Geobacter metallireducens GS-15: one gene and its partner. The protein of the gene in region 2 interacts with the protein of the main gene of each other region in a pairwise test. Links are inferred from orthologs where the notes say so. Each region holds a gene or a part of one and is shown on either strand. Other genes may lie near its edges.

Region 1 (3,959 bases), 1.5 Mb from region 2 along the record:
ATGCTCGGCACCGGGAAGCCGGGCCGAGTCACTGGTGGTAACCACCCGGGTGTGGAAGCAGGCGGCAACGTCCATGATGCCGGGGAAAACGTCCTGGACATCGGCCACCCAAAGGTCAAGGGCGCCGGTTGCCAGCACCAGCTCCGCCCCCATGGCGTTTGAGAGGGGGGTAACGTCGCCGAACTTGGCCAAGGCCGAGTGGCCGGAGCAGCAGATGCCGTAGAGCCGAACGGTCTCGGCCCCCGCTTCTTTCGCCTCCTCAATCAGCTCCGTCCGCCGGGCTGCTGCAAGGATGGCAGCCACCAGCACCGGCGAATGGCCGTGGACGGCGATGTTCACGGTATTTTCGGTGATTGCTCCAACATTGGTTGAAACCCGGCTCCGCTTGGGGAGACCATAGAGACAGTCCATGGCGACGGCGGACCCCATCACGCTGCTCCAGGCAAAGGCAAGGCCGCAGCGGAGCACCTGGCGCATGACGTTTTCCCAATCGCCGTCGGTGCCGGTGGTGGTGCGGTGCAGGGCCTCGAACACCTCGTGGTAGGCCCCAACTGGGAGGATGTCGAGTTCCTTCCAGACAGAAAGACGCTCAGGAGTCGCCATGGCCTCCAGGGTCCGGTGCGGTCCGGGAATGGTCCGGCAGAGGTCCTCCAGGAGGATGAGGGCAATCTCACCCGCCATCTGGGGGATGGCTTTATTTTCATCAAAGATCCCGAACGCTTTGGCTGTGGCCACGACCTTTTCCGGGCCGAGGATCGGCAGGTCGAGAGCGCCTTCAGCCGCCCCTTTGAGGGCCAGCATCACCTCCCGTCCCCGGGCCCCGTGGGCCGCCACACCCGCCGCCGTCCAGCGGAGTATATTGCGGGCAACGATCAGGTGCGCATCGGCGCCGCAGACGCCCCGCTGGCTTTTCGGCGTAATCCGGCAGGGGCCCATGTGGCAGTTCTTGCAGCATGTTCCGGCCAGGCCGAAACCGCAGTGGGGCTTCTGGGCATCGAAACGATCGAAGGAGGTCTCAATGCCGGCCTGGTCCAGATGTTCCAGAATGGCTCGGACCGCTGGATCGGGGGTGCGGGCGATAACATCGCCCTTGGTTGGAAACGTGTTCTTCTTGCTCATGATCTGCTCTCTCTTGGCTCGATATATTAATCAAATCTGTTCTTGACTTTATTACTATAAGTTACACAAACAACATCAACAGATAAAGTGAACCGAAAAAATAAAGAATGGTTTTTAAATTGTCAACACATACTGTCAAAATTTCACATCTAGTTGCGTAATTTAGAGCAGTTACTTCAGCCAGACCTTTTCGCTCTTGTCGATCTTGATCACCTTCCCGTCCTGAATGACGAGGGTGACCGTGCCGAAGCGGATCTCCCACAGCGCCGCCCGGATTTTCTCCTCCCGGTCACTGCTCCACGGTTCTCCCTGATCGATAACCGCCGCGTTTGCCGTCTCTCAACTCCTTCTGATCGGTGGCGCCACTAAATCTGATAATCACCCACAAACCTCTGCATCTTCCGGGGCCGGGCGTAGACCGTTTCACCTATGCCGAGGGCGAGGCGCTCGGCCCCGTCCCGGGAGAGTTCCGCCTCCACCGTCTTGCCGGTGCCCCGCACGAGGAGCTCCACCCGCACCGCCGGACCCACCGCCTGGACATGACGCACCTCGGCCTCTACAGCAGCAACGGTGGGGGTGCGCTCCACCTCGATGTCGTGGGAGCGGACATACCCCACGGAAAGTTCCGGGGCCGCTGCCCGCGCCTGTCCCTGCTCCGCCCGGCAGTGGAAGAGGTTCACGCTGCCGAGGAAGTCGAAGACGAAAGGGTTGGCCGGCTGATCGTAGACCTCGGCCGGGGTCCCCACCTGCTCGATCCGCCCCTTGTTCATCACCACGATCCGGTCGGCCACTTCCAGGGCCTCCTCCTGGTCGTGGGTGACGAAGACGCTCGTGACATGGATCTCGTCATGGAGCCGCCGCAGCCACCTTCTGAGTTCCACCCGCACCTTGGCGTCCAAGGCGCCGAAGGGCTCGTCAAGGAGGAGCACCTTCGGCTCCACCGCCAGGGCCCGGGCCAGGGCCACCCGCTGTCGCTGGCCCCCCGAGAGCTGCGACGGGTAGCGGTCGGCAAGTCCTTCGAGTTGCACGAGGCGCAGGAGTTCAAAGACCCGCTCCCTGATCTCCTTCTTCGACGGCCGCTCCTTGCGCGGCTTTACGGTGAGGCCGAAGGCGACGTTCTCTGCCACAGTCATGTGCCGGAAGAGCGCATAGTGCTGGAAGACGAACCCCACTTGCCGCTCCCGCACGTGGCGGTCGGTGGTCTCCTCGCCGTCGAAGCGGATCGAGCCCGCATCGGGGGTCTCCAACCCGGCGATGATCCGCAGGAGGGTCGTCTTACCCGACCCCGAGGGGCCGAGGAGCGCCGTCAGTTCCCCCGACGGCACGGTGAGGTTCACGTCGTTCAGGGCGGTGAAGCTGCCAAAAGCTTTGTTGACACTGACAATCTCTATGCTCATGTCATGGTTCCTTTGTGATGGTCTTGGCGATCAGGTTAAGCGCTCTCGCGCATCCGCCACTCGACGAAACTCTTCGCCACCAGAGTGACCAGCGCCAGAAGCGCCAGGAGCGAGGCCACGGCAAAGGCGGCAACGTAGTTGTATTCGTTGTAGAGGATCTCCACGTGGAGGGGGATCGTGTTGGTCGCCCCCCGGATATGGCCGGAAACCACCGAGACGGCACCGAACTCCCCCATTGCCCGGGCGTTGCAGAGGATCACCCCGTAGAGGAGCCCCCACTTGATGTTGGGTATCGTCACCCGCCAGAACGCTTGGAAGCCGCTCGCGCCAAGGGTAATGGCCGCCTCCTCCTCGTCCTTCCCCTGGGCCTCCATGAGCGGAATCAGCTCCCGGGCTACGAAGGGGAAGGTGACGAAGACCGTGGCGAGGACGATCCCCGGCACGGCGAAGATGATCTTCAGGTCATGGGCCTGGAGCCACGGCCCGAGCCAACCCTGGAGCCCGAAGAGGAGCACGTAGATGAGCCCGGAAATGACCGGCGACACCGAGAACGGCAGGTCGATGAGGGTGATGAGGAGTTGCTTCCCCCGGAACTCGAACTTGGCGATGGCCCAGGCGGCCACCACCCCGAAGACCAGGTTCACCGGCACGCTCACCGCTGCGGTGACGAGAGTCAGCTTCACCGCCGCCAGGGCGTCGGGCTCGCGGATGGCGGAGAGATACGCGCCCCATCCCTTCTCCAGGGCTTGGACGAAAACCGCCGCCAAGGGGACGAAGAGGAAGAGGCCCAGGAAGAGGAACGCCGTGACGATGAGCAACCAGCGCACGAGAGCCGGCTCGGTGCGGGCTGATTTTGCAGAAATGCTGGACATGTCGTAGTCTCCCGATCAGGCCGCGTGGCGCCTGCTCCATTTCTGGAGGAGGTTCACGGTGAGAAGCATGAGGAATGAGAAGAGGAGCATCACCGTGGCGATGGCGGTGGCGCCGACATAGTCGTACTGCTCCAGCTTGGTGATAATGAGGAGCGGCGTGATCTCCGACACCATCGGCATGTTGCCGGCGATGAAGATGATAGAGCCGTACTCCCCCACCCCGCGGGCGAAGGCGAGGGCAAAACCGGTGAGGAGCGCTGGGAGGAGCTCCGGGAAGAGCACGCGCCGGAAGGTCTGCCAACGGGTGGCGCCGAGGCAGGCGGCCGCCTCTTCGATCTCTGCCTCCAGTTCCTCCAGAACCGGCTGCACCGTCCGCACCACGAAGGGGAGGCCGATGAAGATCATGGCCACGAAGATCCCGAGCGGCGTAAAGGCGACCTTGATCCCCCGGGGCTCAAGGATCGACCCGAGCCAGCCGTTGGCGGCGTAGACCGAGGAGAGGGTGATGCCGGCCACGGCCGTGGGAAGCGCAAAGGGGAGATCCACCAGGGCGTCGATGAGCCGCTTCCCC
Region 2 (4,023 bases):
GGTGGAGCCGTCCGCCGGCAGCCTTGGTTTTTGCAATGCACTCCAGGAGCACCGGGTTGGTGAAGAAGTCGCCGTCCTGGATCGCCTTGGTGATGCGGGTGAGATCCTGGTAGACAACCCGCCCGGCGCCGATGTTCAGGTGTCCAACCTCCGAGTTCCCCATCTGGCCATCGGGAAGTCCCACCGCCATACCCGACGTCTGGATTTCGGTGGTAGGGTAGGTGGCAAGGAGGGTGTCAAGGTTCGGAGTCCGGGCCTGGGCCACGGCGTTGTGCTCGGCGCTGGGGTTGATCCCCCAGCCGTCGAGGATCATGAGCATGAGGGGGCGGGTCATGGTTCCTCCATAAGAAGATAGAAATTCATATCATGAGTGATGATACGGTTCGCCGTTGAGGATGGTATGGGCTCGGTAGATCTGTTCGAGGAGGATGACCCGCACCATCTGGTGGGTAAAGGTGAGACGGGAGAGGGCGAGTACTCTGTCGGCCCGGGCCCGGAAACTGTCGGCAAAGCCGTAGGCGCCGCCAATGGCGAAAACCATCTCAGGCACGGCGCTGTCCCGGCACTTGCCCATGAAGGCCGCCAGTTCCGGGGATGTCAGCTGGTCGCCCCGCTCATCCAGCAGGACGAGGCGGGCGTTCTTCGGCACCAGTTTCTCCAGCCGCTCGCACTCCCGGGTTCTCATGGCCTCGGCGGCGGCTCCCTTCTCCTCACGGGCCTCGGCGATTTCCAGGGGGGTGTAGCGCCTGATCCGGCCCGTGTACTCGTCGATGCCGCGCCGCAGCCACTCCTCCTGGGTCTTGCCGACCCAGAGGATCTTCAGCTTCACGTGGGGATACCTTCTTTCCCTTCCCAGAGCCACGCGTCGGGAATCTCCGACGTCGGGGCCGATGACCAGAGTTCGTCCAGGTTGTAGTAGCGGCGTACCTCCTCCTGGAAGACATGGACGAGGACGTCACCGTAGTCGATGACGACCCAGTTACCTTCCTTCAGCCCTTCCACGTCGAGGGCCTTGCCGTACTTCTTGAGCCCCTTCTTCACCGAATCGGCGATGGCCTGGACCTGTCTGTCGGAGCGGCCCGAGGCGAGCACCAGATAATCGGCGATGGACGAAAGACGGCCGATCTTCAGGATCTTCACGTCGAGGGCCTTCTTGTCGAGGGCGAGGCGGGCGCATTCAAGGGCCCGCTCAAGGGGGGCGAGGGTCGGTTTATCGGTCATGGGTGTAAATCCTTTGTTCCGTGATGTAATGCGCGACCGGCTCCGGCACCAGGTACCTGATGGAACGGCCCAGACGGGCGAGTCTGCGGATGGCGCTTGATGAGATGTCCAGGGGGATGCCGGCCAGGTAGTAGACCGAGTATCCCGAGCGGTGGGCGAGGCGTTTTTCGGCGGCATGATAGCAAAACTGCGGCGCCACCGCAACGGGGATGGCCGCCGCCAGGTCGCGGATAACGGCGCCGGGGCGCTCCACCGCCACGATGTTGCACGAAGAGAAGATGGCTTCGTACTCGTGCCAGGAGCCGAAGTCCAGGAAGGAGTCGCTGCCGATGATGAAGAAGAACTCGTCCCCGGGGCGCTCCCGCCGCAACTCCCGCAGGGTGTCGATGGAGTAGGATTTTCCCGTCCGCCTTCCTTCCAAGTCGGAGACGGCGAAGGAGGGGTTGTCCGCCGTGGCAAGGCGGACCATCTCGCAGCGGACCTCGAATGGGATCTCTCCCTCCATGGGTTTGTGGGGAGGGGAAGCCGCGGGGATGAAGATGACCTGGTCCAGGGCGAACGCGTCCCGGACCTCCTCCGCAATGCGGAGGTGGGCGTGGTGGATCGGGTTGAAGGTGCCGCCGAGAATCCCCGTTCTCATGCTTTGCCGGTCTCTGGTCCCTGGTCCCTGGTCACTGCCTTACCTGGCCGTCGCCGTAGACGATGAACTTGGTGGTCGTCAGATCCTCAAGTCCCATGGGGCCGAAGGAATGGAGCTTGGTGGTGGAGATGCCGATCTCCGCGCCGAGCCCCAGCTGGTTCCCGTCGGCGAAGCGGGTGGAGGCATTCACGAGGACCGTGCTGGAGTTCACCTCCCGGATGAAGCGCTGGGAATTGTGGTAGTCCCGGGTGACGATGGCCTCGGTGTGGAGGGAGCCGTAGGCATTGATGTGGTCGATGGCTTCGTTCAGGCCGTCCACCACCCGGACGGCCAGGATCAGCTCCAGGTACTCGGCCTGCCAGTCCTCTTCCGTGGCCTTCTTCGCCTGGGGGGCGAACTGGCGGACGCAGTCATCGCCCCGCAGCTCCACCTTGAGGTCGGTCAGGGTTGCGGCGATGCGGGGGATGAAGGCCTCGGCCACATCCTTGTGGATAAGGAGCGTCTCCAAGGCGTTGCAGACTCCGGGGCGCTGGACCTTGGCGTTCACCACGATCCGCTCGGCCATGTCGAAATCAGCCGACGCATCCACAAAAACGTGGCAAACCCCCTTGTAGTGCTTGATGACCGGGATCTTCGAATGCTCCACCACGAAGCGGATCAGGCTCTCGCCCCCCCTCGGGATGATGAGGTCGATGAACTCCTCCTGCTTGAGCATCTCCAGGACCCCCTCGCGCTCCGGGAACGGGATGACCGACAGGGCCGCCTTCGGGATGCCGGCCCGCTCCATCTCCTCCCCCAGGATGCGGGCGATGGCGAGGTTGGAGTGGATGGCCTCGGAGCCCCCCCGCAGAATCACGCTGTTCCCCGCCTTGAGACAGAGGGCTGCGGCGTCGGCCGTCACGTTAGGGCGCGCCTCGTAGATGATGCCGATGACCCCCAGCGGAATCCGCATCTTCCCCACCATGAGGTTGTTGGGGCGTTTCCACATCCGCGTCACTTCCCCCACGGGATCGGGGAGTCCCGCCACCTCCCGCAGGCCGTCGGCCATGGCCTTGATGCGTGCCTCATCCAGCATGAGGCGGTCGAGCATGGCGCTGGAAAGCCCCTTCTTCTCCCCGGCCTCAAGGTCCTTGCGGTTCTCGTCGATCAGGTGCGGGGTGTTGCTGATGAGGGCCATGGCCATGGCCATGAGGAGGTCGTTCTTGGCCGTGGTGGGGAGCTTCGCCATGGCGATGGCGGCCTGGCGGGCGTCGGCGGCGATGGTGCGGATCTGTTCAGCGATGGTCACGGGAGGTACCTCCGTTATGAGTAGTCAGGAGACAGGAGTCAGAATTCAGGAGAAAAACTTACTGGATTCTGAATTCTGACTCCTGAATTCTTTCTTTATAGCACCACCAGGTTGTCCCGGTGGATGATCTCGTCTCCGTACTTGTAGCCGAGGATCGCCTCGATCTCGCCGCTCCGGTGGCCGAGGATCCGCTCGATTTCGGCGTGGGAGTAGTCCACCACCCCCCGGGCGATTTCGGCGCCGTCGGCCCCGCAAACCCGGACACAGGCCCCTCGGTCGAACTCTCCCTCCACTCGGATTACCCCCGAGGGGAGGAGACTTTTCCCCTGACGGGAGAGGACCGTCCGGGCTCCGTCGTCCACGATGACTCGGCCGCTGGGGCGCAGGGTGTGGGCGATCCAGTGCTTGCGGCGGTTGAGGCTCTCCCGGGCGGGAAGGAAGAGGGTTCCCACCTCCCGGCCGGCAAAGGCCTTGGTGAGAATGCCCGGCACCGTGCCGTTGAGCATGAGGGTCGGGACGCCGAACTGCCCCGCCTTCTTGGCTGCGGCCAGCTTCGTCACCATGCCGCCGGTGCCCACGCTGGAGCCGCTGTCGCCGGCGGCCCGCTCCGTTTCGCGGGTGATGCTCTTCACCAGGTGGATCAGCCTGGCATCGGGGTTCGCCCGGGGGTCGGAGTCGTAGAAGCCGTCGATGTCGGTCAGGATCACCAGGAGGTGGGCCTCGGCCAGGTTGGTCACCAGGGCCGACAGGTTGTCGTTGTCGCCGAACTTGATCTCGTCCACCACCACGGTGTCGTTCTCGTTGATGACGGGAATGACGCCGAAGTCCAGGAGCGTGTCAAGGGTTGCCCGGGCGTTCAGGAAACGGCGGCGGT

What was found.
Region 1: the proteins of GMET_RS16030 (region 2) and GMET_RS09620 interact in binary tests that used the Escherichia coli proteins (3 or more experiments, as listed by UniProt). The link is inferred for Geobacter metallireducens GS-15 from one-to-one orthologs.

What each region holds. Positions count from the first base shown.
Region 1 is NC_007517.1:2,123,248-2,127,206, forward strand. The notes cover bases 501-3,431. They hold GMET_RS09620 (sulfate/molybdate ABC transporter ATP-binding protein), read right to left. Parts: upstream 2,517-3,431; coding sequence 1,485-2,516; downstream 501-1,484. Other genes in these bases: cooS (anaerobic carbon-monoxide dehydrogenase catalytic subunit), read right to left, coding at 501-1,119; GMET_RS19020 (DUF2292 domain-containing protein), read right to left, coding at 1,291-1,437; cysW (sulfate ABC transporter permease subunit CysW), read right to left, coding at 2,552-3,388; cysT (sulfate ABC transporter permease subunit CysT), read right to left, coding at 3,404-3,431. Also shown: more of cooS, read right to left, coding at 1-500; more of cysT, read right to left, coding at 3,432-3,959. UniProt on the Escherichia coli protein: Part of the ABC transporter complex CysAWTP involved in sulfate/thiosulfate import. Responsible for energy coupling to the transport system.
Region 2 is NC_007517.1:3,599,009-3,603,031, reverse strand. Bases 1,022-4,016 are described here. They hold GMET_RS16030 (glutamate-5-semialdehyde dehydrogenase), read right to left. Parts: upstream 3,150-4,016; coding sequence 1,893-3,149; downstream 1,022-1,892. Other genes in these bases: proB (glutamate 5-kinase), read right to left, coding at 3,245-4,016; nadD (nicotinate-nucleotide adenylyltransferase), read right to left, coding at 1,211-1,861; rsfS (ribosome silencing factor), read right to left, coding at 1,022-1,221. In the rest of the region: gpmI (2,3-bisphosphoglycerate-independent phosphoglycerate mutase), read right to left, coding at 1-334; GMET_RS16045 (23S rRNA (pseudouridine(1915)-N(3))-methyltransferase RlmH), read right to left, coding at 365-829; more of rsfS, read right to left, coding at 826-1,021; more of proB, read right to left, coding at 4,017-4,023. UniProt on the Escherichia coli protein: Catalyzes the NADPH-dependent reduction of L-glutamate 5-phosphate into L-glutamate 5-semialdehyde and phosphate. The product spontaneously undergoes cyclization to form 1-pyrroline-5-carboxylate.